Regions from separate parts of the Mucilaginibacter sp. SG538B genome, predicted to be linked through region 3. Evidence: riboswitches for the same ligand, from Rfam matches in the RefSeq annotation. Region 3 holds a riboswitch; each other region holds the start of a gene.
The links. A riboswitch is a leader RNA that binds a small molecule or an ion and turns the genes downstream of it on or off. The one in region 3 is predicted to bind S-adenosylmethionine.
Positions count from the first base shown of each region.

Region 1 (10,050 bases), on a different contig from region 3:
TTATCATCCTGTGTAATGCTATTTACAATACCAAAAGAAAGACCATTTTTTAAAGAATAATTGAGGATCTTATTTTTGATGGGCGACTGGGCATGGGCCGAGGAAATGATCAAACAAAGAACAATGCAGCAGAAGGATCCCTTTTTCATTAACAAGTTGCAGGCTGTGAATTACACAAATAATTGGAAGATTAAAGCTACCTAATTAATTGTAAAGTAAACAATAATATTACAAAAATGTAAAATACCCGTTACAATAAGGGAAGATTTGCTTATTCGGGCTACATAGCAAATTATCAGTCCGGCGTTATTTACGACGACGATCACAGCCCATCAGCGATCTGTAATTGCTGATAATGATTCATTACCTCGTCGAAGCATATGGCGAGCCACCTGGTATAATCGCCCGGGTTTTCTTTCAGGTCGACTGCCAGCCGGGCCATCGTTATGTATTTAAATGAGGAGACCTCGTCATGGTCAGGGATCGGCAAAGCATCAGTGATGCCAAAAAACACATGATCGTATTCATTTTCAACCAGGTCGTCCTGGATAGCTGCACAGTAAACAAAAGAAAATACAAAGTTAAGTTCGGCGGCCATTCCCATCTCTTCCTGTAACCTGCGATGTGCTGCTGCAAGTGTGGGTTCTCCTGGCCTTGGATGACTGCAGCAAGTGTTTGTCCATTTACCACCCGAGTGGTATTTGCCTTCGGCGCGTTGCTGTAATAGCAGCTCTCCTTTTTTATTAAAAATAAAAACTGAAAAGGCACGGTGCAGGCTCCCCTGAAGATGCGCTTCCATTTTTTCCATAGTACCTATTTCCTGATCATCGCGATCAACCAAAATCACGGTTTCTTCTATCTTCACTCGCTATAATTTGTTGTTAACTTCCTGATGAGAAACGCCGATCTCCGGAATTTTGTATTATTTTTTTATTAATCCTGTAACAAGGTCATATTGCAAATTTCAGTTTTATTTTCAATAAAAAACGGATTTCCTTTTAAAGAAATCCGTTCGCGGTTTTATTATATAAATTATACCCGTATCTAATTTACATCAAACCAAAGCTTGGTGGTAAGCGCATCAGCTCCCTGTGCTGCCACCGCCGATTGGTAGTTAGTTTTGTTGAGCGATTGTTCGGTTCCCGGATAAATAAACCTTACAGGTATTTTACCATTCAGGGTGCCGGCGACTGCAGGTTGTAATTGCGGATAATCAAGCCTGCGCCATTCGGTCCAGCCTTCCAATCCCTGGCCAAACAAGGCTAACCATTTTTGCTCGCCAATTGATTTTTTATAATTAGAGGCATCATATTGCACTGCCGGTTGCGCTATATAAGTAGCGATATCAGCGGAAGCAATACTGTATTGTGTCAATGCAGCAGTAATCGCCTGACTGTATAATGAAGCGGCATCTTCGGTAGTAAAACCGCGAGCGGCAGCTTCAGCCCTATCAAACAAGCTTTCGGCATAGCTTAATATTACAGCAGGGGCATGTGGTGCACGAAAATAAGTGCCTGGTTTAGAAGTTTTGGTGAAGCCGTAATTGCTGGCATCGCCCACCAACAAACCGTTTGGCAAGCCAACATAAGTTTGAGGTGTGGGGTCCTGCGTTTTGGCTGCGTATATAGATAAGCGTGGATCATTAAGTGCAAACAGCTTATCAACTATTGTTTTGCTGATACGGTAATCATCGCGCGTATCAAATAGGTTGCTCACGGGATTTTGGTTAGGCGAGTCGACATAAGTGAATTGTGCTGTTTCAGCATTCGAACTGATGTATGAACCGCCTTCGGCCTTGATATCGTCCAATACTTGCTTAGCTTTTGCCGGCTCTCTGTCGGCAATACGCAAGGCGATACGAAACCTTAAGGAATTGGCAAATTTTTTCCAAGAAGCAATATTATTGCTGTAGATCACATCGCCCGCTATGGCTTTGCCCGAAGGATCGAGCGCTGTTTGAGCTGCTTTCAAGTCATCCAGCAAAGCAAAATAAACGTCCTTCTGAGTATCATAAGCCGGGGTAAGATACTGATCGATATTGGTGGCCTGCTTGTAAGGAATATTCCCATAAGCCTCTGTTAATAAACTGAATGTCCACGAACGTAGCACCAGTGCGACACCTTTATAGTTAGTATTACCCTGAGCATCGCCAATTTTAATGATCTCATTGAGATTTACAATGCTTTTTGAATAGCCCGTACTCCAGAGTTCTTCAAAGGCGGTACTGGCATAAATATACCGGTCTGGGTCAGTATACTGAATTTTAGACCAGTATTGAACAAAAAGTAAGCTGGCATCCATGTTATTGGCAACTCCCCAATAAGTATCAGAAGTGGCTTTGGTGGCAGCAGTCAACAGGTAGTTGGGCTGTGCTGTTTGTGAGCCGTTAGGGTTTTGATTGATCCTGGCAAGTTCCTTTTTGCATGATGTTATCGATAATAAGACCACGCCGGATAATATGCTGATATATTTAAGTTTCATGATGTTTAAAATTTAAGGTTTACGTTAAAACCGATGTTACGTACGGTTGGCAGAGTGAGATCTTCCAGGCCCTGGCCATTGCCTGCGTTAAAGGCTGTCTCCGGATCGATGTTCGGCGCGTTTTTATGAATGATCCAAAGGTTACGGCCAACTACCGAAAATGTAGCGCCCTGAAAACCTATTTTATTCACCCATTTAGCCGGTAAAGAGTATCCCAGCTTTACTTCACGAAGCTTGATATATGAGGCATCATAAACAAATGCTTCGTCAATATTGGTAAAGCCTTTGTAGTATGATTGCGCGGGGATAATGGTGGTATTCGGAGAACCATCGGCCTTAACCCCTTTAAAAATCATCCCATCATTATAAACGGTTACACCCGCCGGAGCTGCGCCGGTTACCTGCACCGCCGGATTTGTTGTTTTATTATCCGGATAGTAATAGCTTAAACCACCATTAGCAGCACCGCGCCCCGGTAAGGTAGAGGCCAGTACGCCGGTATAGGTACCAGTACGGTTGGTGTTTGAGTAGATGGATCCACCGAAACGCGCGTCAACCAGGAAACTCAGGTTAATGCCTTTGTAGGTAAAGCTGTTATTGATGCTTCCTAACCAATTTGGAGTGAATTTGCCAAGGTAACGTTTGGTTGTGTTGAATACAGGTGTACCGTTAGCATCGATAACGATTTGCCCGGAAGCGTTACGCGTATAAGCTGTACCATAAAGTGCGCCATAAGGTTGGCCAAGTGCCGCGGTTACCTGTACAGTTCGGTCAGACCCAATTGGCAGACTTTGCAAACGGCCTTCGGCATCAAGCGAAGCAACCTTACTGCGGTTTAACGAATAGTTAGTAGTGATATCCCAGGTAAACTCCTTTGATTTAATTGGCGTTATCCCCAATTGTATCTCAAGACCTTTATTATTAAGGCGCCCCCCATTGATGATTTTTTGACCAAAACCCGTGGCCGAACTAACCTGAACCGCAAGTATCTGATTGGTACTATTGGTATTGTATGCACTTACATCCAGATGTAACCTGTCCTGAAAAAAGCCTAATTCAAAGCCAGCCTCTGCCGATGTTGTACTTTCTGGTTTCAGTGTGTTATTGGCATCTGTAGCCGGTAAACTTTGCTGTGGATTAGCATTGAAAAGGATTGATGAGGCAAATACATTCCTTAACTGGTAAGGATCGGTAGCCTTACCCACTTTAGACCAGCCACCTCTTAATTTAGCATAGGTAAGCACATCGCTTTTAATGCCCAGCGCTTCGGATAGTATTAAGCTTCCGTTTACTGAGGGATAAAAGTATGACATGTTATCAATTGGCAATGATGAAGACCAATCATTACGTGCCGTTACGTTAACGAAGGCATAATTCCTGAACCCAACCTGTGCCGATCCGAACACACTGTTAGTTTTAAGTTTAGAATAAAAGTTTGTTGAAACCAGTGGATCACGCGAATTACCCATGTTATATAGTCCCGGAATTGCAAGTTTAGGTGCTAACTGATCATTTTGTTCGAGTGTTTTTACCGAGATATTACCACCAACAAATGCATCAAGCGAAAAATCATTGTTTAGTTTTTTGGTATACTGCAACCTGCCTTCCGTATTATTTTCATTTACGCTGTAAGCATCTTCCTCATATGAGCCAAACGGTGTTCCATTAGTGCCATAAGCAACCTTGATTTTACGGCGGTCATTATAATAATCGGTACCGGTACGGAAGTTTGCCGATAGGCCATCGATGATCTTATAATTCAATTCAACGCTTCCGATCAGGTGATTTTTGTGCTGACCAACCGTGTTTTCATAAGCCAGCCAGTATGGGTTGCTATAGTAACTGTTATTCCAGTTAAAAGTGTTTCCATTGGCATCCTTGTAGTTTTTAAGCTTGTTGATATCAACCTGGCGCCCAAACCAGGTAAACTGCAGCATGGTACTGGTTGCGCGTTTTCCATAAGCGCCCGGCAGGTTATCAGCATCATCTTTAATATAATTAACAGTGGTATTTACTGTTAATTTAGGATTGAAACGGTAGCTTGAATTTAAAGCGAATGAGTTACGTCCCTGCGATGTATTTGGGACAATACCGGTTTGATGCAGGTTATTGTAAGATACCCGGAAATCACTCTTTTCGTTACTGCCCGCTAATGCTATACCATTATTAAGCGTCACGCCAGTCCTAAAAAAGTCTTTTACGTTATCGGGATGGGCGATAAATGGCACAGCCTGTCCATTGGAATAAAACTGCGGGATCAATGAGCCATCCAATGCAGGCCCCCAGCTTTCGTCAACACCATCGTTAACGCCACCGCCCTTACCGTCAACATAACTGAATTTACCATTTGAACCCTGGCCGTATTCATTTTGATATTTGGGTAATACCTGCACATTTGAAAAGCTGGTATTAGAGTTAATGGTAACCCCAAGCCCTTTTGCTCCTTTACCTGTTTTGGTACGAATAAGGATAACGCCTGCTGCCGCGCGTGAACCGTATAAGGCTGCAGCATTCGGGCCTTTTAACACGCTTAGCGACTCTATGTCTTCAGAATTGAGATCAGAGAGGGCATTAGCGAAATCCCTTGAACCACCAGATCCTAAAAACTGGGTATTATCAACAATAACCCCGTCAACTACAAACAAAGGCTGATTATCTTTAGTGATAGAAGTTTCACCACGGATAACGATACGTGATGAACCCATATCGCCCTGGCTGTTGGTAACCTGCACACCGGCAATTTTACCGGCCAGCGCGTTTACAAAGTTGGTTTCCTTTGCCTCAGAAATATCTTTCGATTTAAGCCCTTGTACCGCATATCCCAGCGATTTTTTATCCTTTGAGATATTGAGGGCCGTTATCACTACCTCATTCAGAGAATTTGGTGCTTCAACCAAAACCACGTTTAAGGTAGTTATTCCTTGCGTAATCGGGATCTCCTGGGTTGTAAAGCCAATGTAGCTAACCCTAAGCACATCATTAACATTGGCGTTGATGATAAACTTACCATCAACATTGGTTTGTGCGCCCGTGGTTTTACCTTTAACAGATACGCTGACACCCGGCAACGGCAACCCATCGGATTTGGCGGTTACCTCCCCGCTTATTTTAACGGATTGCCCCGCAACCGTCTGGACGAGAATAAAAGGCAATATAATTGCCAGTAATAGCTTGTAAATTTTTAACATGATAATTAATAATTGAGATTAATTTTTGATGCCTTTACCGGTACAAAAGACATGGCTATCGCCTTAGCGGGCATAATTTGCCCGGCTCATAAGCCTATCGTAACTGTAAAGAATTGATTAGGGGATGGTAATTATTAAGCTAAGACAAACTGCAGCAAGCCCGCATTTAAACACCATGCATGCTGTAAATGATTAACAGCAACAATGCATGCTTTGCATATTGAGACAGAAGGATTTGCAGATTGACTGGCTTTCCGAAACGAAAGTTTTCTTGTGTAAAAAAGTAGATTCTGTTTTCATAAAACGGGTATTAAATAAGTACTGATAGATTCTTTTTAATTGATGGACGCTGTTTTGTTGTTTACCAAAGCGTCCACAGCTTTTAACATGGACGCAAATTCCTGTTTATCGTACAAGCGGGTGAGGTAAACAATTTTCCCATCCCGACCGATAACCACATTGCGGGTAACACCGCTCTTTTTGCTGGCAAACCGGCCAAAAATCTCAGCACCAGGATCGAGTGCCAACGGATAGCTTATATTCATGACCTGGTGAAAACTTTTTACTTTGTTGAGCGGTTCATCGCGGTCAACGCCTATTAACACAAGGCCTTTATCTTTATAAGCCTGCCAGATCTCTTTTTCCAAATGCGGCATTTCTTCTCTGTATACGCTGCACCAGCTTGCGGTAAACTGCAGGATAACCACCTTACCATGCAACTTCGTTAAAGAAGTTTTTGTACCATTGGTCAATACGAGCTCAAAATCGGCAGGAGCAAGATCACCGGTTTTTATGATATAACCGCGGTCGTCAGCTGTCGGATCAATTGCCTTGGTGATCTGCGCAACAGCCGGCAATGTTGTTATGAAAAGCAAACAGGTAAAAAGTAATTGTTTAATGTTCATTGCTATACAGGTTAAACCGTAATATCATCCCGGTGATATTTTCAATATTTTAATTAGCAAGAAAAATGAAGAGGGAAAAGAAGTATACAACACCTTGCACTATACAAGGCCATAGCGTATTACATTATCTTTTCTACCCTATTTTGGGCAGACAGGAATTAGCACCTTTATAACAGTGGGCTTACAGGTTGCTAAGACATCACAGGGCCTTTCCCTCAGTCTTTCTTGATAATTAAAATATTCAAAGAACCGATTTGACGATGCAAATATATATAAATTCTACTAAAACCATAGACTTTATATAATTATTGCAATAAAATGAATTAACACTTTAAAATTCTGCAGGCTTATTTACAGAATTTGTTTACTGATTGGAGTAGCTGAAACTTTTTGAAGATAAATTCCATAACAACAAAAAGTCCCTAACGTTCGCTGCCGGGACTTTAACCTAAACTTATTTTGTAGATTATTAAACTACCTTATAATAAGGTAAAACAAGGCAATTAGGTTTTTAATTATTTAGCACTTTTATTCGCCTGTTAACTGGCAGTCCCGTTAAAAAGGGCTGCAAAGCTATTTTCGGCTGTTATTTTTTCGATCAAATTTTCCAGTGACCGGTAGATGTTCATATTCAAAAATGGGCCTGCGCTAATCCTTTTAATGCCCGCATTTTGCAACGCTTTAAAATCCGGAAGGCCAGGCATACACATTACGCTAACCGGGAGGCGCGATAAGGCCGTTATTTTTTCAATATCTGCTATTTGGGTAATGCACGGAAAAAACAAACCATGCACACCTGCACCCTGGTAAAGTTTAGTACGGGTCAAAGCGTCTTCCAGTGCGTTAGATAAACCAAGCAGAAAGGAATCGGTCCTTACATTTATAAATACCTCTACCCCTGTGGCGGTTAACAATGCAGTTATCTGTTTAAGTTTTGTGGCAAAGCCTTCGGCACCAACAATACTTCGCTGGCCATTCACCACTATCGAATCCTCTATATTGATACCCACAACACCAATATTATATAGTTTTGTGATGTTACTGCAGATAGCCTCCGGTGTTTCACCATAACCACCTTCAAGGTCGACTGTTAGCATGGCTGATGTTGTTGCAGCTATGCGTTTAACAACAAAAAGGTAATCCTCAAAACTCATCTCTTCGCCATCTGCAAAGCCTAATGAGCTGGCAACAGCCGCGCTTGATGTGCCGATTGCTTTAAAATTTAATTTATCATAAACCTGGGCGCTTTGTGCATTCCATACATTGCCAACTTGTAAAGGTTCGGTTTGATGATGCAGGGCTAAAAATTCATTGAATCTATTTTTCATGTTCTTGTTTTTATTTTATTCTCAAAATTAGGCTGGGCGCTTTTCTAAAAATTGTATAAAACGGAAGAGATTAGTGAAAGGTGAAACAAAAAATGGCCGGATAAATCCGGTCATTTTTTGTTTCAGATAGAGAAAATCAGGCTACGAGATTAGCCTCAGCTCCGAATGCATGATCGATGACAATTTTCCAGCTGCCGTCGGGTTGTTGTTTCATTAACTCTATCCCTTTTGCGGCAATCTGTGTTTTGCCATTGTCGGTGACGCTCCACTCCGACCGGCCTACCGCTACATCGCCCGATTGCAGACAGTAAACGGTTTTGATTTCCATTACTCCCGGAACCGCACAGATGCTTTTAACGGCCTGTTCAAATTGAGCCTTGCCTGATACTTCTTTTCCCGGCTCGGGAAAAATAATACCGTTGGCATCATACACATTCATAACTACATTTACATCTTTGGTGTTAAAAGCGGCTGCAAGTACCGCGTGCACCTCCTGTGGTGTTTTTGCTGATTTCATTTTGTTGTTTTTTTTATATCAGCAAAACTATGTGGCTCGAATAGCCCAAAATTGTATAAAACGGAAGAGTATTAACTGCCCGCTAACGCCTGGTTTATAGGCGACGCCTGAGCAGCAAATGAGTTAGGTGTAAAACCTGTAAAAAGCTTAAATTCCTTTATAAAATGTGCCTGGTCAAAATAACCGGCGCTGTAGGCTACATTCGTTAGCTTTTCTTCATTAGCGCTAACCAGGTTAAGGCTATGCTGAAAGCGGTTTATTTTGTAAAATAATTTTGGCGGTAAACCTGTATACTGCGAAAAAAGGGTATTAAGGTGCCGTGAGGAAATGTTATAACGGCTGGAAATAGACAGGATATTATCGTTGCTGTAATTCTTTTTAAGACTACTGACAATATCCCCGATAAATTTGATCTTCGAATGCTTTTTTTCGGTTGCCGATAAACGGCTCCGCAAATAATCTTCAATCATGGCCACCTTCGCATTCAGGTCGGCGGTCTCCAATAATTTTAAATAAAGCGTTCTTAATTTAGGTCCGAATACGTGCGTGGCATCAACAATTTCGTTGTTAAATTCTGATACATTTTCATCAAAAAAGTAAGCAGCCGAATGCGGGTAAAAACGGAAGCCGAGCATAATATTGCGCCCTACAGATTGAATGGGCAAAGGTTTAGTGATCTGGCCCCAAAGTTCAACTGGAGGAGTGGTAAAAAATGTATCACCTTTCTTTGATTTCCAATTTCCGGCACCGAGGTTAAAGATTACCTCCATGGTACCGCTCGGGAACACAATATCATCGTAGCTTCTGTCCGAATCAGATTCATACAGATAGAAGCACTTGATGTAAGGCTGCAGCCTTGGCTCCGGAAGCATCTCTTTGAAAACCATGATTACAAATATAGGATACAACGAAGTCGTCAAATTGTAAAAAACGGAACATATTTTTAGTAGCTTAAAGCGGAAGGCGCAAAGCTTAAAGCTAATACGTGTTTAATTTTATATAAAACAAAAGCTGCCATGTGAACCTTCAATACGTTCACATAGCAGCTATACCATTATTTATATAAACCGAGGTTACTTTTTAACCTGTACAGGTTTTATACCTTCATGTGTAGGGGGTATCTGTTTGATCAATCCATTGCCATCAAATTCCATTTTATCAATACATACCTCACGGTTGTATCCTGCGGCATCCCCCATGGTAATCCCTTTGGGATAGTTGAACCTGTGATAAACAATATACCATTCATCTGTACCAGGGATCTGGATCACCGAGTTATGGCCGGTACCGTAAATACCTTTTGCTGCATCTTTGGCAATAACCGTGTTTTGCTGAGGAATCTCTATTGGCCCCAGCGGAGATTTTGCAGTGCCGTAATGCACACTATAATTAGGACTCCGGGTATCATTTTCAGACCACATGAAGTAATAAATTCCATTGCGATAAAACACATAGGTGCCTTCGTTATAATGCGAGTAAGGAGTAAGGATTTTGGTAGTACCCGGTTTTAATGAAATCATATCATCGTTTAACTCGGCCACTGCCATATAGCCATTGCCCCAGTACAAATAGTTTTTACCTGTTTGCGGATCGGCAAAAACATCGGCGTCAATCTGCTGTCCGCCTTTAAC
Region 1 covers NZ_JABMJI010000001.1:746,725-756,774, reverse strand. The annotation lists gene FHW88_RS02935 (two-component regulator propeller domain-containing protein) at 1-149, opposite strand, end outside; gene idi (isopentenyl-diphosphate Delta-isomerase) at 323-865, opposite strand; gene FHW88_RS02925 (SusD/RagB family nutrient-binding outer membrane lipoprotein) at 1,045-2,481, opposite strand; gene FHW88_RS02920 (SusC/RagA family TonB-linked outer membrane protein) at 2,487-5,669, opposite strand; gene FHW88_RS02915 (TlpA disulfide reductase family protein) at 6,005-6,574, opposite strand; SAM riboswitch class I at 6,696-6,809, opposite strand; gene FHW88_RS02910 (isocitrate lyase/phosphoenolpyruvate mutase family protein) at 7,114-7,902, opposite strand; gene FHW88_RS02905 (YybH family protein) at 8,039-8,419, opposite strand; gene FHW88_RS02900 (helix-turn-helix domain-containing protein) at 8,491-9,306, opposite strand; gene FHW88_RS02895 (family 43 glycosylhydrolase) at 9,493-10,050, opposite strand, start outside.
Region 1: linked by a shared signal. The riboswitch ahead of FHW88_RS02915 (TlpA disulfide reductase family protein) and the one ahead of FHW88_RS16180 (O-acetylhomoserine aminocarboxypropyltransferase/cysteine synthase family protein) in region 3 are both predicted to bind S-adenosylmethionine.

Region 2 (10,050 bases), on a different contig from region 3:
TCCACCAGGCGCTCGGTAGCATCCGGGCGGCGGTTAAGGAGTACATCTTCTACCAGTTCTAAAAGGTTTTTCGGAATCTCCTCGTAAACCTCCAGCATGCCGGCGTTTACAATCCCCATATCCATACCGGCTTTAATGGCATGGTACAGGAATGCCGAGTGCATGGCCTCGCGCACGGTATTATTACCCCTGAACGAGAACGAAATGTTACTTACACCGCCGCTCACTTTAGCGTGCGGCAGGTTTTGCTTGATCCAACGGGTGGCCTCAATAAAATCTACCGCGTAGTTATTATGTTCTTCCAGGCCGGTAGCAACTGTTAGGATGTTCGGATCGAAAATGATATCCTGCGGCGGGAATCCTACTTCGTTCACCAGGATCTCATATGATCGTTTACAGATCTCGATCCGGCGCTCCAATGAATCAGCCTGACCGGTTTCGTCAAAGGCCATTACAACGGTGGCGGCACCATAGCTTAAGATTTTCCGGGCATGCTCTTTAAACTTTTCTTCACCCTCTTTCAGGGAGATGGAGTTCACGATACCTTTACCCTGTACGCATTTCAAACCGGCCTCGATCACTGTCCATTTGGATGAGTCGATCATAATAGGCAGTTTGGCTATATCCGGTTCAGAAGCAACCAGGTTCAGGAATTTTACCATCACAGCCTCCGAATCAATCATGCCCTCATCCATGTTAATATCGATGACCTGCGCGCCGCCTTCCACCTGTTGCAGGGCAACACTTAGAGCTGCCTCATAATCTTCGGCAAGGATCAATTTGGAAAACTTAGGGGAACCGGTAATGTTGGTGCGTTCGCCCACGTTTACAAAAATGCTTTCGGGTTTAATGGTGACCGCTTCCAGGCCGCTCAGGCGCATATCCGGCTCAATTTGAGGGATAGGGCGGGGCGGATATTTGGCAGCCTTATCGGCAATGCACTTAATATGCTCGGGTGTGGTACCGCAGCAGCCACCAACAATATTAACCAGGCCGGCTTTGATAAAATCATCAACCTGGTGAGCGGTTTCATGCGGAGTTTCGTCGTACTGGCCAAACTCGTTGGGTAAGCCGGCGTTTGGATAGGCCGAAATAAATACGCCTGCTTTTTCAGAAAGTTCGGCAAGGTGCGGGCGCATTTCCCGGGCACCCAAAGCGCAGTTTAGGCCTACCGATAGCAGGTTGGCATGGCTTATCGAGTTCCAGAAAGCTTCGACAGTTTGCCCGGAAAGGGTACGGCCTGAAGCATCGGTAATAGTACCTGAGATCATGATACCGCCCGAATCCCTGAAAGCGGGAAAATCCTTACCTGCAGCTTTACATTCCTGCTCATAACGTTTTATGGCAAACAGCGCAGCTTTGGCATTAAGGGTATCAAATATGGTTTCAACCAACAACAGGTGCGAACCACCGTCAACCAAACCCCGTACCTGGTCATAGTAAGCTTCGGCCAGGTCATCAAACGTAACGGCGCGGTATCCCGGATCGTTTACATCTGGCGACAAAGACGCAGTGCGGTTTGTTGGCCCGATGGCACCGGCAACAAAGCGCGGTTTTTCGGGGTTATGCCGGGTATATTCGTCGGCTACTTCGCGGGCTATACGCGCACCTTCGTAGCTTAGTTCATAAGCCAGTTCTTCCAGGTGATAATCGGCAAGGGAAATTACCTGTGTGCTGAAAGTGTTAGTTTCAATGATATCCGCACCGGCATCCAGGTATTCGGCATGGATGGCTTTGATAATATCAGGGCGCGTGATATTGAGCAGGTCGTTATTGCCCTGCAGGTCGCTATGATGATCGCGAAAACGCTCGCCACGAAAATCCTTCTCGGTAAGCTGGTACCTTTGAATCATGGTACCCATTGCTCCGTCAATCACCAGTATGCGTTTCTGTAATTCTTTTCTAATGTCCATTTTTTGAGATGTGAGATATGAGATTTGAGACGTGAGATTTTAGCGGAGAGAACCTTGCTAAAACATCATGTCTTTCACCTCATATATCTGATAAAAAGACATTAAACAGGCGATTGAAAGAGCCGAAGCTATCTCAAATCTCACGTCTAATATCTCAAATCTAAATACAGCTTATCTCGAAAAGTCGGGTGTTGTTATGACTTTCGCTTATCTGTCCGGGCGCGTAATTGCTGCCTGGTAGAATGTAGCACCTTGTGAAGCACAGGTTGCTAAGACATCGCAGGGTCTAATCCCTCCGTCTTTCTCCATAAGCAGTGCAAAGTTGCGCAATAAAGTTATCATTTGCAAGTATATAACATACGCTAAATATCATGCCTAAGCCACATTGTTAAACAAAAAAAGCCGCCTTTTGCGGAGGCAGCTTTATGATTGAATTTCTTAATGAGATTATCTTCTTCTGCCGAATAAACGGAGGAGCATAAAAAACAGGTTGATCAGTGTGATGTACAATGTTAGCGCACCCATCAGGGCCAGTTTTTTCGAGCTTGCATCACCGTATTCAATACCTGCTCCAATGCGTTTTAACATTTGCATATAGTAGGCAGTTAAACCAGTAAATACAGCTATGCCTATGTAGCTGATGATGTAACTCATTTGTTCGCTGTGCATAAAGAAGTTAGCTAATGAAGCTACAAAAATCCCAATGAACAGGATGTACATGATTGAACCAAACTTTGTTAAATCCATCTGGGTAGTATAACCGGCAATGCCCATAATACCGAAAGTTACTGATGCGGTAATGAAAACACCCAATATTGATGCAGATGTGTAGATCAGAAATATCAAACTTAAGCTGATGCCAATAAGTGTTGCATAAGCTACGAAAAGCAGCACCAATACCGGATAAGAGATTCGGTTATAGCCAAATTGCATTACCAATGAAAACGCCAGTGGCGAAAACAGCGCAAAATAGCCAAAACCCGTAAGGCCGCCTGTTGGTGCAACGATCAGACTGATCAGGCCCATATTTAAAAATAGATAAACTGTTATTGCTGATACGCCAAGCGCAACGAACATCCAGCTGAAAACGCCGGCCATAAACCTGCGTGAAGCAACTTCTGATTGATCCCTAACTTCGATTACATTATCGAAGTTGTATTTAGATTCTTTAAATTCCATTTTGTGTTAAAAATTATAGTACGAATATATAAATAAAAGGTGAATACAGCATGAAGAAGCAAGACTGCAAGAATCAAGAGTCAAGAAACAGGAAAGTTTTCCGAAATGTCTTGTCTCTTGACTCTTGATTCTTGCAGTCTTGATTTCTGTTCTTCCTGCTTCTTGACTCTGTAACCCTCAATTCAAACGGCGCATCAACTGCTCTTCAACCTTTTTGAAAACCTGTATGGGTTTCAGGGTGCGCCAGCCAAGGCTATCGAGTTCGCCGCCAAAATTGATGTAATAGTCGATATTGCTGTGTTTAAATTCGTCTATCACGTGTTCGCGGAAGTTGATGCCTGCTATCCAGCCGTCTTCCACGTCCTGGAACCACTCTTCGTAATAGCAATCATCGCTTGAATGAAAGTTGAGTACGTTTTCGCCGATCAGGATAAAATGACTGATGCCATTATCTATCATCAGGTCGAGCAGCTCACGCTTCAGCAGCATAATGTCGTTATTGATGGCATCATTCCATTCGCCTATCAGCTCAATGATGGTATAGCCTTTATCATAATCGGCAAAAAGTACTTTTAAATAAAGGGTATTGGAGCCGAATGAGTCCCATTGTGGGTGCAGCAGGTAATTGTATACCTGCTTGTCAAATTCAAATTCGCTGTATTCTGTCGCATAAAAAGGCGAAAACTCATCTTCCGATGCCACGTAATCATCTCTCCAGCGGTAATATGGTTCAATATCGTGCATGTTTTTGATTTCAAATTGTCTGAACCCGAATTTTTTGAATTTGAGAATTTATCGAATACAAGCATCTTCAAATTTCCAAATCAACACATCTTCAAATTCAGTTTATTTTTTTTTATAATGATCAACAGCGCTTCGTACGCTGCCGTATTGTTTCAGTAACCCGGCTGCTTCTTCTTCGTTCAGCCCGGTTTCGTCCATTACCATGCGGGTGCCCCTGTTCACCAATTTGTGGTTGCTCAATTGCATATCAACCATCCTGTTCCCTTTTACGCGGCCAAGCTGGATCATTACGGTTGTGCTTAGCATATTTAAAACTAATTTTTGCGCCGTGCCTGCTTTCATGCGGGTTGACCCTGTTAAAAACTCAGGGCCTGTTACTACTTCAACCGGGTACTGTGCCACAGCCGCTACCGGACTGCCGCTGTTACAAACAATACAGCCGGTAACTAAATTATGCTCATTAGCTGTTTTTAAGCCGCCGATCACATACGGTGTAGTGCCCGAAGCGGCTATGCCAACAACCACGTCTTTATCATTAATGTCGAAAGCTTCCAGATCTTTCCAGGCCTGCACAGCATCGTCTTCAGCAAATTCTACCGCTTTGCGGATCGCGCCATCGCCGCCTGCTATCAAGCCCACCACCATATCAAACGGAACACCGAATGTCGGTGGGCATTCCGATGCGTCAACCACGCCTAAACGGCCACTGGTACCGGCGCCTATGTAAAATAAACGTCCGCCGTTTTTCATCCTTTCTGCGGTGATAGTTGCCAGGGCTTCTATCTGTGGCAATGCCTTTTCCACAGCCAGCGGAACCGTTTTATCCTCGTTATTAATGTTTTCTAAAATTTCCCTTACGGTCTGTTTTTCGAGGTTTTTATAGTGCGATTCCCTTTCGGTGGTGGTTTCCATAGCCTATTTTCAAATAATTTATAACAAAATTCGGTAAAAATCATCAAATGCAAGGGTGCGGGTAAAAATTATTGACCCTGCAATTATTAACTTTGTGTGTAATAAGTTATGAAGAGGACCGCGGGTGTAATTTTCCGGACAATAATCCTGCTGCTGGTAGGGGTGATGATAGGCCAGGTGCTTAACAAGGATTTTGCCGCGCATAACCTTGGCTTCTCCTTTGTGAGCAATAGTAAAATAGCAAAGGTGTTGCAACTGGTTGACCGCAACTATGTTGACAGCGTTAATATCGATAGTATTGAAGGCGTGTCGGTAAATAACCTGCTTCAAAACCTTGATCCGCATTCGCTTTATTTACCGCAGCAGCAGGCGCAATCCATCAATGAACGGTTAGACGGTGGTTTTAACGGTATCGGTATCGAATACCAGTTACTTCGTGATACACTGATCATTACGCAGGTTTATGCCGGCGGTCCGGCCGAAAAAGCGGGCTTACTGGTGGGCAGTAAGGTGATCAATGTCGACGATAAAAAGTTTTCGGGCAGCAAGCTAACAGCCACCCGTATAAATAGTGTTTTCAGGGGCGAAAAGGATGCTGAAATAAAACTGAGTGTTGTGCCTCCGCTGAGCAAAGATTTAAAAATACTTACGGTTAAACGGGGGCATGTTGACCTGAGCAGTGTTGATGCTGCCTATATGGCCGATGCTAACACCGGCTATATCAAGATCAGCAAGTTTTCGGCCACTACCGACCTCGATTTCAGAAAGGCTTTAACGGCGCTAAAAGTTGACGGTATGAATAAATTGCTGCTCGACCTGAGAGGCAATGGCGGTGGGTACCTTAATGCTGCTACTTCATTAGCCGATGAGTTTTTAACTGATGGAAAGCTGATAGTTTATACCAAAGGGATTCACGAGCCCCGGACTGATTACTTTGCCACCGATTCGGGCATGTTTCAGAAAGGGAAACTTACCGTGCTTATTGATGAATATTCGGCCTCGGCCAGTGAGATTTTAGCAGGGGCCCTGCAGGACCTTGACAGGGCTACTATTGTTGGTCGACGATCATTTGGTAAAGGCCTGGTACAGCAGCAGTTTGCTTTTGACGATGGTTCGGCAGTTAATTTAACAGTGGCCAGGTACTATACCCCTTCGGGCCGCTCTATCCAGAAATCATACAAAAACGGGGTTGACAGTTATCGCAATGAACTTGCCCAGCGCATGCAAAAAGGTGAACTTTTTTCAGAACAAAGCAACCTTAACGATAGTGTTTTTAAAGGCACCCCATCATTCCATACTTCAAGCGGGCGTAAAGTTTTTAGCGGCGGAGGCATTATGCCCGATGTTTTTGTACCGGCGGATACCAGCAAATTCACCCCGCTTATCCAGGACCTGAGCCAGCAGCAATTATTTACCGCTTACGTTGTTGACCGCCAGCAGCAATTGCTTAAAAAATACCCGACTGAAGCTGAGTTTTTAACTCAATATGCTGTTAGTAATGACGAGGTCGATAAATTTATACTGTATGCCTCGCAAACCATTAAAGAAATGGATTCGCACGAAGTACAGATCTCCAGGGAGCCGATAAAAACAATCCTGAAAGCCCAGGCGGCCCGCTTTAAATGGGGTGATAACGCCTACTTTAAAGTGATCAACACGGGTGATGTAACCTTTAAAAAAGGGTTGGAGCAGTAAGGAGGCTAAACAAAAAATGTCATTTCAAGTGAGTCCGTGAGGGGCATGAGCGCCGGTGCGAAAGAGAAATCTTATACATTATGCTTGTATGGCTGTGCCTGCGTATAAGATTTCTCCTCACGGGCGTGGCGCGATCCCCGCGCTTGTTCGTCGAAATGACAGTAGTTTTTACGCTCTACGTATCCTAATTCTTTCCCACCAGAAAACCTCATTAATCAATTCCAAATTTGCCATAACGCCTGCCATGCCGCCGCTGTTAACCGCGTTGGCTATGGAGCGAATGCCTGAAGCACTGTCACCGGCGGCATAAACGCCGGGTACCGTTGTTTTTTGCTGTGCATCAACCTGGATATGGCCCTGATCGGTAAATGAGCAGCCTAATTGTAATGCAATATCACTGTGTTGCACAAATGGGAGCCTCGCATATAATGCCTTAAGTTTTATTTCGGAGCCGTTTTGCAAATGGATGGTAGTTATCTGGCCGTCATGATGATCAAACGCTGCTATTTCCCCCTCAATAATTTGTATATTATTATGACTGATAATGGATTGCTGATCTCCTGTCAAAGTTGATTTTCCGTTAGTGAACAGAATGAGATCTTTTGTCCAGTTTGAAATAAGTTTGGTCAGCTCAAAAGCCATTTCGCCGTTAGCAAATATGCCTGTAGGCTGATAACCGTATTCATAACCATGGCAATAGGGACAATGAATAATCGATATTCCCCAGCATTCGGCGAAGCCGGGAATATCGGGCATTTGGTCTTTAATACCGGCAGCAAGGATAATTTTCTTTGCGCTGAATGTTTCACCGGATATTGTACTAACCTCAAAGCCCTTAGTTATTGGTGTACATTGAGCTGCCTCACTATGGAGCAGTGTGATAGTTGGGTATTTTAAAGTTTGTTCACGGGCAATAGTCAAAATCTCGTGCGGAGTTTGACCATCGCGGGTAAAAAAGTTGTGCGAATGTGGCGTTTGGCGGTTGCAGGGCATGCCACTATCAATAATTAACACTTTACGCATGGCACGGCCCAAAGCCATGCCTGCAGATAAACCGGCGCTGCTACCGCCGATAATGATCACATCAAAATCCTTCATATGATATTGCGATTAATTATGGATAAAGGTAAATGACAAAAACACAAAATGCAACCATGTTGCATTTTGTGTTTTTGAACTGACAAAGTAGAATGGCCGGCCGGCTAAAAAATGCCAATAGGGCGCCGGTATTTTATTTTTTATTGATTTTGTTCAGTGTTAATAATCCGTTGAAATAGGATAATAGTTTTCGGTTATCATCCTGAATGTAGGCCACCGGATAATCGTAATTTATAAAAGTAACCTTCCATACTTTGGCAAAATGCGGCTGATCAGGCGTGTCCGGCGTTAGGTTATAATATCCGAACTCCGCATTAAGGCATGATGATTCATTAACATGGTTATCAATGGTATAGCCATCTTTTTTAAAAGCATCAATAAAAATTTTACGTATTTGGGGCAACGGGGCCGTTGCCGTAGTATTCAGGCTAAGTGTGCCATAGCGCCGGCCAATGGTAGTTGAAAAAACCTCGTTCCTAAAATGATAGCCTATTCCCGAATTAAAGATGGGCAAACCTTTGCTTTCTTCATAAGCTATAACATGCTGGTAGATATTAAGCGGGCCATTATTGCTTATGCTATCATTTAAAATTACCCTGTATATCACCAGGCCGTTAACCGGGATGTTGTTTTTTTGCAGGAGCTTAATGGCCGCTGCCAGCTCAACTTTATTGCTGTCGCTATAATCACGTTTAACGCGACTGATGCAGCCATTATCTTCTTCGCCGGCAGATGATAGCTCACCTTTTTTGCATGCCGTAAAAGCAGCCAGTACTATTAGTACTAAACAGTAAAACTTTTTCATGAAGTGTAAAGTATTGAGGTTTAGTAGTATTACGGAGAGGGAGATGGAAACGTAACAACCAGGGGGTAAAAAACGTCATTGCGAGGAACGAAGCAATCTCGGACTAAGCAGGGCGTACCTTCAAATAGGAGATTGCTTCGTTCCCCGCAATGACGCGGTGGTGAAACTTTGTAAGTCTGGATTTGATAGACCAAATTCAAGGTAATCCTCAAATCCTAAAAATCAAGGTTCTTACTTCTGCCTGAACCAAACCTGTATCGGCGCGCCCGAAAAATCAAAATTTTCGCGGAGTTTATTTTCGATAAAGCGGTAGTAAGGTTCTTTAACGTATTGCGGCAGGTTACAGAAAAACGCAAACATGGGCGATGAACCTGCAATTTGAGTAATGTATTTTATTTTAACGTATTTACCTTTTATGGATGGCGGAGGGTAGTTTTCGATAATTGGCAGCATTACCTCGTTCAGTTTTGAAGTAGGGATCTTGCGGGCGCGGTTCTGGTAAACCTGGTTGGCTACATCAATCACCTTTAATACCCTTTGCTTTTCGGTAACTGAGGTAAATACAATAGGCACATCGGTAAAAGGGGCTATCTTATCGCGGATCTGCTCTTCAAATACTTTGATGGTTTTGCTGTTCTTTTCAATCAAGTCCCATTTATTAACCACAATCACTATGCCTTTTTTATTCTTTTCGGCCAGGTGAAAGATATTGATGTCCTGCGATTCAAAGCCTTCAACCGCATCAATCATCAGGATAATTACATCGGCTTCTTCCAGCGCTTTGATGGTGCGCATTACCGAGTAAAACTCAATGTTTTCCTTAACCTTGGTTTTTTTACGCATCCCGGCAGTATCTATCAGCATAAAATCATGACCATACTGGTTATAATGGATGTGGATAGAATCGCGGGTGGTACCGGCAATAGGGGTAACTATGTTACGGTCTTTACCGATAAGCGCGTTAATGATAGATGATTTACCCACGTTGGGGCGACCGACAATAGCATATTTAGGGCGGGTGTTTTCTTCCAGTACTTCGTCTTCAAAGTGTTTTACCACTTCGTCGAGCAATTCGCCGGTACCTGAGCCGGTCATTGATGAAATGCTGTAGATTTCGCCAAGGCCGAAGCTGTAAAACACCATGGCATCGGCAACCTGGTTGTTATTGTCCAGCTTGTTCACTACCACAAAAACAGGTTTGTTGCTTTTGCGCAGGCGGTTGGCAATCTCATCGTCCAGATCGGTGATGCCGGTTGTAACATCAACAACAAAAAGGATCACTGAAGCTTCCTCAATGGCAATATCAACCTGTTCGCGAATGGCGGTTTCAAAAACATCGTCGGAATTGGCAACGTAGCCGCCGGTATCAATAACAGTAAAATTGTGGTTAAGCCATTCGGCAACGCCGTAATGCCTGTCGCGCGTGACACCGCTAAAGTCATCAACAATGGCCTTGCGGCTTTCGGTTAAACGGTTATATAATGTTGATTTGCCTACGTTGGGCCTGCCCACAATGGCTACTATGTTACTCATGCTTTTTTATTAAGAGTCAGGATGCAAGAAATCAAGATTCAGGAATACAAATCTATCTAACTTAACAAATGCTTCTACGAAATTTTTAATTTTTATTAATGATAAATCAAGATGTTGGATTATCCTGCATCTTGATTCTAAAAGTCTTGATTCTGTTCTTTCTATTCGTAC
Region 2 covers NZ_JABMJI010000002.1:1,366,548-1,376,597, forward strand. The annotation lists gene metH (methionine synthase) at 1-1,913, opposite strand, end outside; SAM riboswitch class I at 2,118-2,227, opposite strand; gene FHW88_RS15460 (Bax inhibitor-1/YccA family protein) at 2,361-3,092, opposite strand; gene FHW88_RS15465 (hypothetical protein) at 3,270-3,836, opposite strand; gene murQ (N-acetylmuramic acid 6-phosphate etherase) at 3,939-4,748, opposite strand; gene FHW88_RS15475 (S41 family peptidase) at 4,857-6,443, shown strand; gene FHW88_RS15480 (NAD(P)/FAD-dependent oxidoreductase) at 6,612-7,541, opposite strand; gene FHW88_RS15485 (hypothetical protein) at 7,675-8,346, opposite strand; gene der (ribosome biogenesis GTPase Der) at 8,578-9,879, opposite strand; gene era (GTPase Era) at 10,041-10,050, opposite strand, start outside.
Region 2: linked by a shared signal. The riboswitch ahead of metH (methionine synthase) and the one ahead of FHW88_RS16180 (O-acetylhomoserine aminocarboxypropyltransferase/cysteine synthase family protein) in region 3 are both predicted to bind S-adenosylmethionine.

Region 3 (10,050 bases):
TTCATAAACGTTGGGTCGTCGCCCTCCCCTAACCATGAACCTTTTTCCTGAACAGGCATCCATACAATATAACCCATTTTCTTCAACTCGTCGTTAGTATGTCCGCTGAGACCAAAATAGTCCATGATGTCGCCTTTTACCATTTATTTTCCATCGCCCCATACTCTGTACAGGGCTCCCAATGGCCCCCTGTCTGATATATTTTCCTTCATCCAGGATGCTGTCATATAAACGGAATCCTGTGAAGCCGCATTTAGCTGAGCGCCATATCCATAGTTCGGTCCGCCTTTAAACTCACGGTATTCAAAAACCCCTCGCTGTAACAACGCCATTTTGAACGGTGATCTTGGTTTCGGAGCCATAACCAAAAACTGAACCGTTATTAGCGGTATAAGTATATGAATTTTTACTTTCAGTCTTAAAGTTTTGCCATACTTTATAGCTTTTGTCATAAGCGGTATCATTGGCATCTTTTTTTCAGGCAGATAGCCCAATAATAACAAACAGGAAGATAAAGCACGTTTTCATGCGGTTTGGTTTTTAAACCTATTCGGCAAAAAATATAAAAACGCTACAGCTAATAACAAATATTCTTGTTTATTTTGGGCGATATCATAATACAATACCATGAAAACTGAAACTATAGCGATACATGCCGGCAACCATGTTGATGAAGCAACAAGGGCCGTTATACAACCCATTATTATGTCAACCACTTTTGAGCGCGGTGAGGATGGCGGTTTTCCGGCAGGTTATATTTACAGTCGCTCATCGAACCCCAATCGTCACGCACTGGAGCATGTGCTGGCAAAGTTAGAGGGAGGTGTTGAAGCAGCTTGCTTTTCATCAGGTAATGCGGCCGGGATGTCGGTATTTCAATCATTGGAGCCGGGCACCCATATAATTGCGCCGGATGATATGTATCATGGCTTACGTAATCAGCTTAAAACCCTTTTTGCCGGGATCCTTACCTTCGATTTTATTGATGTAAACGATACCGGGGTTTTACAACAGCACATCAAGCCCGAAACAGGTTTGATCTGGATTGAAACACCTTCAAACCCCCTGCTTAAAATAACCGATATTAAAAAGGTGGTTGCTATTGCCAAAGCAAAGGGCATTAAAGTTTTGTGCGATAATACATTTGCCACCCCTATGTGCCAGCGACCACTTGAGCTGGGCGCGGATATGGTTATGCACTCAGTCACCAAATATTTTGGCGGACATAGCGACCTGATGGGCGGCGTGTTGATCACGGCCGAAAAGAATGATTGGTGGACAAAAATCCGCCAGGTGCAGGAAATGGGTGGCGCAATCCCCTCGCCTATGGATTGTTATTACCTGGTACGCAGTATTAAAACTTTACCATACCGTGTAAAAGGCCACGTACAAAATGCACAGTTATTAGCCGAATACCTTGAACAGCATCCCAATGTTGAACAGGTAATGTACCCCGGTTTGCCCTCGCACCCGCAGCATGAGATAGCTAAAGATCAGATGCTGGCTTTTGGTGGCATGTTATCTTTTACTATTAAGGGCGATGAGAACGACACGCATAACATCATCAATAAACTGAAACTATTTATCAAAGCTACCAGCCTTGGTGGTGTTGAAAGCCTAATAGAACACCGCGCTACTGTTGAAGGCCCGGATACCAAAACACCACGTAACCTGCTAAGGGTTTCAGTTGGGCTGGAACATATTGACGATTTGATTGCCGATATGAAGCAGGCCCTTGCTTAGGCCTTTTAAGGTGAAAGGATAAAGGTCAAAGGCGAAAGGTATAAGCTGTCATGTGAATTTAAAAATTCCGTATTCACAAAACCTTTAACCTTTCGCCTTTTGCCTTTCACCTCAAAATAAACCTTTCACCTTAAAAAGAAATAAAATTTGGTATATTACCTCACAATCCCTTATATTCGCAACATTATTTGGTAGTGATACCAACGTCGATCAATCCTCCGCACATAGTTCGGGTTTTGATTTATAAAGAAGCGGCGAGAGATCAGGCTCAATGACCCGCTGGCAACCCTTCAATGTTGAAGAAGGTGCCAATTCCTGTCCCGGCAAATAACACCGGGGAATATAAATTTATAACCATGAAAAGTTTAATTAAATTTACGCAACGCAACACTTTTTACACCGCAAACGGTAACATACAACATATTAGCTCCCCTATTAGCTGTATTTGTATGTGTTGCTGCTGTTGATGCTTAGCACGCTCCTATTTTCATTTTCTGAAAAGCGTGTTGTTAAACCGGTTGTTTTTGAACCGGCTTTCCAAATTCATCTAAACATTCAAAATCTAAATTAAACACATTAAAAAATTACAACTATGTCTGCCTTAAAATTCGAAACCTTACAATTACATGCCGGCCAGGAAGTTGACCCAACAACAGGTTCACGTGCTGTGCCCATTTATCAAACTACTTCATACGTATTTAACAGCGCCGAACATGGCGCCAACCTGTTTGCGCTGAAAGAGTTTGGTAACATCTATACCCGCATCATGAACCCTACTACCGATGTGTTTGAAAAACGCATCGCGGCGTTAGAGGGCGGTGTGGTTGCGCTGGCAACAGCCTCTGGCCAGGCATCCCAATTCCTTGCCCTTAATAATATTTTACAGGTTGGCGATAACTTTGTTACTTCACCTTTCCTGTACGGCGGCACCTATAACCAGTTTAAAGTAGCTTTCAAACGCCTGGGTATCGAAGTACGCTTTGCCAAAGATGATACAGCAGCCAATATCGAAGCGCTCATTGATGGCAAAACAAAAGCCATCTTTTTGGAAACAATAGGTAACCCGGGCTTTACCATTGCCGATTTTGAAAAGCTGAGCGAAGTTGCCAAAAGGCATGACCTTCCGCTAATTGTTGATAATACTTTTGGTGCCGGTGGTTACCTCTTCCGTCCTATTGAACATGGCGCTAATGTGGTTGTGGAGTCAACAACCAAATGGATTGGCGGGCATGGTACCAGTATTGGCGGTGTTATTATCGATGCAGGCAATTACAATTGGGGTAACGGCAAATTCCCGCAATTTACCGAACCATCTGAAGGTTACCACGGGTTGATATTTAACGATGTATTTGGCATTGGGGGCCCGTTTGGCAATATCCAGTTTATTATCCGTGCCCGTGTGGAAGGTTTGAGGGATTTCGGCCCCTCTCAGGCACCATTTAATTCATGGTTGAATATCCAGGGGTTGGAAACGCTTTCTCTGCGTGTACAACGTCACGTTGATAATGCCCTGCAACTGGCTAAATGGTTGGAGCAGCACCCACAGGTGGCAAGCGTAAATTACCCGGGACTGGAATCATCGCCATATCATGACTTAGCTAAAAAGTATTTAAAAAACGGTTTTGGGGGCGTACTATCGTTCGAAATTAAAGGGAGCAAAGAACAGGCCAGCCGCTTGATCAATAACCTTAAATTGGTGAGCCATTTAGCCAATGTTGGCGACGCAAAAACACTCATCATCCAGCCATCGGCAACCACGCATCAGCAATTATCTGATGAAGAGCAATTAGCTGCCGGTGTTACACCTGCATCATTGCGCGTGGCTGTTGGTATTGAACATATTGATGATATTAAAGCCGATTTTGAACAGGCTTTTGCAAAAATTAAGCAAGGTGAGGGTGAGTTAGTATAACAATGTATAGTTTTTTTAAGTGATATAGTAAACGTTACGTGTAGTTAAGTCTTAAGTTCTAAGTATTTAGTCTTAAGCCGGAAAATTGAAACTTCGACTTGAGACTTTAAACTAAAGACTTTCGACTTAACACAGCGTGACAAATAACAGAATGAACGCAGAGATATTTAAATACACTGATACTTTTGAATTTGAATCGGGCCGTACAATTGAAGGTTTAGAAATAGGTTTTCACACTTATGGCCGGTTAAATAAGGAAAAAAATAATGTTGTTTGGGTTTGCCATGCGCTTACTGCCAACAGCGATGTATTTGACTGGTGGAAAGGGCTTATTGGCGAGGGTTATTTTTTTAACCCGGAAGAGCATTTTATAGTTTGCGCCAATATTTTGGGTTCTCCTTACGGCACTACAAGTCCGTTGAGCATTAACCCGGTTACCGGCCAGCCATATTATCTTTCATATCCCCAGTTTACTACAAGGGATATGGTTAAAGCACACCAGTTGCTTGCCGGGCATTTAAACATTAATAATATCAGCGTATTAATTGGTGGTTCATTAGGCGGCCAGCAGGCTATGGAATGGGCTATCATTGAGCCGGAGCGGATTAAAAATCTTATCCTGATAGCAACCAACGCCAAGCACTCGCCATGGGGCATTGCTTTTAACGAGTCGCAACGTTTGGCTATCACAGCCGATCGTACTTTTTACGCTAACACACCTGATGGCGGCCAAAAGGGTTTAAAAGCAGCCCGCAGTATTGCCCTGCTGAGTTATCGTACTTATAAAACCTACGGTATTACCCAACAGGAAGAAGCAGACGATGTGCAGGACAATTTCCGTTCTTCATCGTACCAAAACTACCAGGGGCAAAAGCTGGTGAACCGCTTTAACGCTTATAGTTATTGGTACCTGACCAAAGTGATGGACTCACACAATGTGGGCCGGGGCCGTCACGGTGTAGATAAAGCGTTGAGCCTCATCAAGGCAAAAACATTAGTTATCGGCATCTCATCGGATGTGTTGTTCCCTATTGAAGAACAGCAATACCTGTTCAGGCATATCCCAAAAGCTGCCTTTGCCGAACTGGATTCGTTTTATGGGCACGACGGATTTTTAATTGAAACAGAAGCATTAACAAACATATTTACATCGTTTTTTAAAACCGATGTGAAAGGAAAAATTATAGAACTGCAACGTACAGCGTAATGAGTAAAAAGTTAAATATCGGCCTCTTCGGATTTGGTGTTGTTGGCCAGGGATTATATGATATCATCAAAACAAAGCATTTAAATATCGAGATAGTAAAATTTGCTATTAAGGATCCTAATAAAAAACGTTCTTTACCGGCACATTTATTTACTACCGATAAAGAAGAGCTGCTTAACAATCCCGAGATCAATACCATTGTTGAATTGATCAATGATACTGAAGCTGCTTTTGAAATTGTTTCAAGAGCTTTAAAATCTGGCAAAAACGTAGTATCTGCCAGTAAAAAAATGATCGCCCTGCATTTGGATGAACTGATCGAAATTCAGCACCAGTATGGAACTTCATTATTATATGAAGGCGCGGTTTGCGGCAGTATCCCGATCATCCGTAATCTTGAGGAATATTACGACAACGAGTTACTGCACTCCATAAGCGGTATTTTCAACGGTTCATCAAACTATATACTGTCAAAAGGATTTATTGAAGGGTTGGATTACGACAGTGCATTAAAACAAGCTCAGGACCTCGGCTTTGCCGAAACCGACCCAACAAGCGATGTTGGTGGTTTTGATGCGAAATACAAACTGGTTATTGCTGCTGCACACGCATATGGCGTAGTTGTACAGCCCGATGAAGTATTTAACCTCGGCATTCAGAACCTTGCAGCCGCAGATTTGCAATATGCCCGCGAAAAGAACCTCAAAATTAAACTGGTACCTGTAGCTAAAGAGCTTGACGACCGTAACGTTGCCCTGTTTGTACTGCCTAAATTTGTAAACGACAAAGAGTTTTTATACAACGTTGAGTACGAATATAATGGCGTAACCGTACAGGCCGCCTTTGCCGATCAGCAATTCTTTTTTGGCAAAGGTGCAGGTGGGCATCCTACCGGTTCGGCTGTACTGTCGGATATTGCCGCGTTGCGCTATAACTACCAGTATGAATACAAAAAAGCTAAAGAAAAAACAGACCTTAATTTTACCAATAACATTGAATTAACCATTTACCTGCGTTATGATGACGAGGAACTGGTTGAAGCGCTGAACTTTGAGCACATCAATGAGCGCTACTATTCAGGTAGTTATAAATTTGTGATAGGAAAAATCAATTTGCAAAATCTGATCGCTAATCAACATCGTATATCTGAGAGTAAGGCTTTCGTAGCCTTTGCCGATCAGCTTACGGGGGTCAGCTTAGCATCGGTAACTAAACAAACAGCTGAAGTTTTTTAATAGATTCTCCGGTTGTTAATAAAAAAAGGCTTCTCAAATTGGGAAGCCTTTTTACATTTAATTAATTTTCTACAGCTTATTTAGCCGGTTCCGTAGCTTCTTTGGCCGAGTTCAGGAACACGAACTGGTTATCAAACATATCTATTTTAATAACGCTGTCTTTATCAACTGTACCCGCCAGGATCTGTTTACTCAACTCGTTCAGTATCTTTTTCTGGATAACGCGTTTTAACGGACGTGCACCAAATTGAGGATCATAACCTAACTGGGCCAACCAATCTAAGGCTTCATCGGATGCTTCGATAGTTACACCCATTTCAGCAAGCGTTTGCTGTACCTGTTTAAACTGCAGCTTAACGATATCATGAATTTCATCGCGATTAAGCGGAGTAAACATGATGATCTCATCTATCCTGTTTAAAAACTCCGGACGGATAGTTGCCCTTAACAAATTGAACAGCTCGTTTTTGGTTTTTGCCACCAGTTCATCGCGGTTTTCGTCCTCCAGGTTTTGGAAGTTTTCCTGGATGATGTTTGAACCAATGTTGGAGGTCATGATGATGATAGTATTCTTAAAATTCACCACACGGCCTTTATTATCCGTTAAGCGGCCATCATCCAGCACCTGCAGCAGGATGTTAAATACATCGGGATGGGCTTTTTCAATTTCATCCAGTAAAACCACACTATAAGGCTTGCGACGAACGGCCTCCGTTAACTGTCCGCCTTCATCATACCCAACATAGCCCGGAGGCGCTCCTATCAGCCTTGAAACAGCATGGCGTTCCTGGTATTCACTCATATCTATCCTCACAAGTGCACCTTCGTCATTAAACAGGTATTCGGCCAGGGCTTTTGCCAGTTCGGTTTTACCCACACCGGTTGTACCTAAAAATATGAACGAACCTATTGGCCTGCGCTTATCCTGCAAACCTGCACGGCTGCGGCGGATAGCATCACTTATTGCCTCAATAGCTTCTTCCTGCCCGGCTACACGTTTGTGCAGTTCATCTTCAAGATTAAGCAGTTTTTCACGTTCGCTTTGGATCATCTTGCTTACCGGGATGCCTGTCCAGCGGCTTACTACACCGGCAATATCATCGGCGGTAACCTCTTCCTTCAGCATGCGGCTGTCGCTTTGGTTTTCAAGCAGGGCGGCTTTCAACTTTTCAACTTCGGCCTGGGCTTCAACTATAGTACCGTAGCGTAATTCGGCTACCTTACCATAATCGCCCGCACGTTCGGCCTGTTCGGCTTCCAGTTTATAATTTTCAATCAGCTCAACCTTAGTATTGATGCCATCAACAAGGTCTTTTTCGCCTTTCCATTTGGCACGTAATGAATCACGCTGTTGCGACAGGTTGGCTATTTCCTCACTTAGTTCGGCAACCTTACGGTCGTCTTTTTCACGTTTAATAGCTTCGCGCTCAATTTCAAGCTGCATGATGCGGCGTTCCAGTTCGTCAACCACTTCCGGTACCGAATCCATTTCCAGGCGAAGTTTTGATGCAGCCTCGTCCATCAGGTCGATAGCTTTATCCGGTAAAAACCTGTCGGAAATATAGCGTTGTGACATTTCGACAGAGGCGATGATCGCTTCGTCTTTGATCCTCACTTTGTGGTGGGTTTCATAACGTTCTTTCAGTCCACGTAAAATAGAGATGGCATCAGCAGCATCAGGTTCTTCTACCATTACTTTCTGGAAACGGCGTTCCAAAGCTTTATCTTTTTCAAGGTACTTTTGGTATTCGTTAAGGGTTGTAGCACCAATTGAACGAAGCTCACCACGGGCCAGGGCCGGTTTCAGGATATTGGCCGCATCCATAGCGCCTTCTCCCCCGCCTGCACCTACCAGCGTATGGATCTCATCTATAAAAAGGATGATTTCCCCGTCGCTTTGGGTAACCTCCTTTACAACTGCTTTCAACCGTTCTTCAAACTCTCCCTTATATTTCGCGCCTGCAATGAGTGCACCCATATCCAACGAGTATACCACTTTGGTTTTCAGGCTCTCAGGTACATCACCTTTGATGATCCTGAAAGCTATTCCTTCGGCAATGGCAGTTTTACCAACGCCGGGCTCGCCAACCAAAATCGGGTTGTTTTTGGTACGGCGTGACAGAATCTGGATAACCCGGCGAATTTCATCGTCGCGGCCAATAACCGGATCCAGCTTGCCCGAACCTGCATATTCGTTCAAATTGCGGGCATACTTGTTAAGGGCGTTATAGGTAGCTTCAGCGTTTTGATCAGTTACTTTGCTATCGCCGCGGAGTTCAACAATGGCTTTTTTTAGGTCTTTTTCATTAACACCCGAATCTTTCAGGATGCTGCTTACCGCACCACCGGCGGCTAAAATGCCTAACAGCACATGCTCAACAGATACAAATTCGTCTTTAAATTCTTTTAAATATCCCGACGCTTTTTGCAAAGCAGAATTTGCTTCGGACGAAAGGTATACGTTGCTGCCGCTTACCTTGGGGAACGATGCAATCTGCGCATCTAACGTATCATTTAACCTGTTCAGGTTAACATTTAATTTCTTTAATAAGTAGGTAATTACATTTTCATCAACCAGCAATAAGCCTTTAAGCAGATGCGCGGTCTCAATTGCTTGCTGTTGGTTACCAACAGCAATTTCAGATGCCTTTTGTACGGCTTCCTGAGCTTTTATGGTAAAGTTGTTAAAATTCATAGTACTCATTGTTGATCAATTTATCGGCCATAGTATCCATAGTGAAAAATTGTCATTTAAAATTAAATCGCAATGACACTTTGCCATAATTATTAGCAATTTAGGCATTACTATTAACAATAGCACGAGGCAATTTGTCGTTTAATACGTTAAAACAATGATAAAAGTATGCGTCAATGGAGATGTTTAAGGACGCAAAATAGATCAGATTAGCTTAACAACACCTCACTAACAGACAGGCCTTGGCTTGCCTGTTAGTGAAATACTGTGTAACGGATAAAAACAATTGCGAGTATGCAATTCTTGTTGTCTGTAAATGGAGGGCTATAATGTGATAAGGGTTTAGTAAGCCAGCCGCGGTTTAATTATCCAATTTATCAACTTTAACTAAATTGCAGGTCCAGGCAAGTCCTTTTCCGCCATTTCTTCCATCAACTACGCCACTTGTCTTCATCGTTTTTCTATCGCTGCTTAACGTATAATAATTGGCATACTGCCTTCCTTTGAGATCGTATGTAGCGTTGGGTCTCGCGTCTGTAATCGTTAATACATAAATACTGTCGGATAAGACTTTAAAAGTACCGCTGTGCGTAACGATCTGCACATTATTTTCTTTTGCAATATTATAAAAGCTGCCGTCTGACCTGAATACGACTTGAGATCCCGGATTGGTTGTATCCTTCCAGATGCCTACAAACGGTTTAATTTCTTTCTGATTAGCCCTTTCTACAGTTCTACAGGAAAAAGTTGTTAATACAGTAATAAGAATTGCGATAGATTTAAGAGATTTCAGTAACATGTGATTTTGGTTTTATGTGTAAATTAGATTTATTCCTTTTAAAAAACAATGAAGGTTCAACAAAATAGGCTTATAAGTCCTTTGACCGAATATTTAGTAAAAAGGGTTAACCATATACTGTCACATTTCTGTTACAATTTTTATAAATATTTTCATAATTTTGTTTAATCCATAAAATATAATTGAATACCCATTTCTTTTTTAACAGTCTCCCGGTAAAATACCGGTCGCAATACCGTTTGCATTATACTTACCAAAACCTGGTAGCCATAAGGGGGGCCAGTATAGTATTTTTATTGCTTAATGTAATTATCCGGATCCTTTATCTTGTATTCCCCATTAGCTTAACTAAAGCTCAAAACTTTCCCGAGTTTAATTTCAGCAACTGGGTTTTCATTATTATAACTCCTGTTTTCCTGATAGCCAGTAACCTTTTTATCGTTAGTTTCAAAAGCCATA
Region 3 covers NZ_JABMJI010000003.1:798-10,847, forward strand. The annotation lists gene FHW88_RS16165 (hypothetical protein) at 1-125, opposite strand, end outside; gene FHW88_RS16170 (hypothetical protein) at 144-452, opposite strand; gene FHW88_RS16175 (trans-sulfuration enzyme family protein) at 628-1,743, shown strand; SAM riboswitch class I at 1,982-2,092, shown strand; gene FHW88_RS16180 (O-acetylhomoserine aminocarboxypropyltransferase/cysteine synthase family protein) at 2,336-3,655, shown strand; gene metX (homoserine O-acetyltransferase family protein) at 3,807-4,862, shown strand; gene FHW88_RS16190 (homoserine dehydrogenase) at 4,862-6,097, shown strand; gene clpB (ATP-dependent chaperone ClpB) at 6,174-8,792, opposite strand; gene FHW88_RS16200 (hypothetical protein) at 9,154-9,591, opposite strand; gene FHW88_RS16205 (sensor histidine kinase) at 9,774-10,050, shown strand, end outside.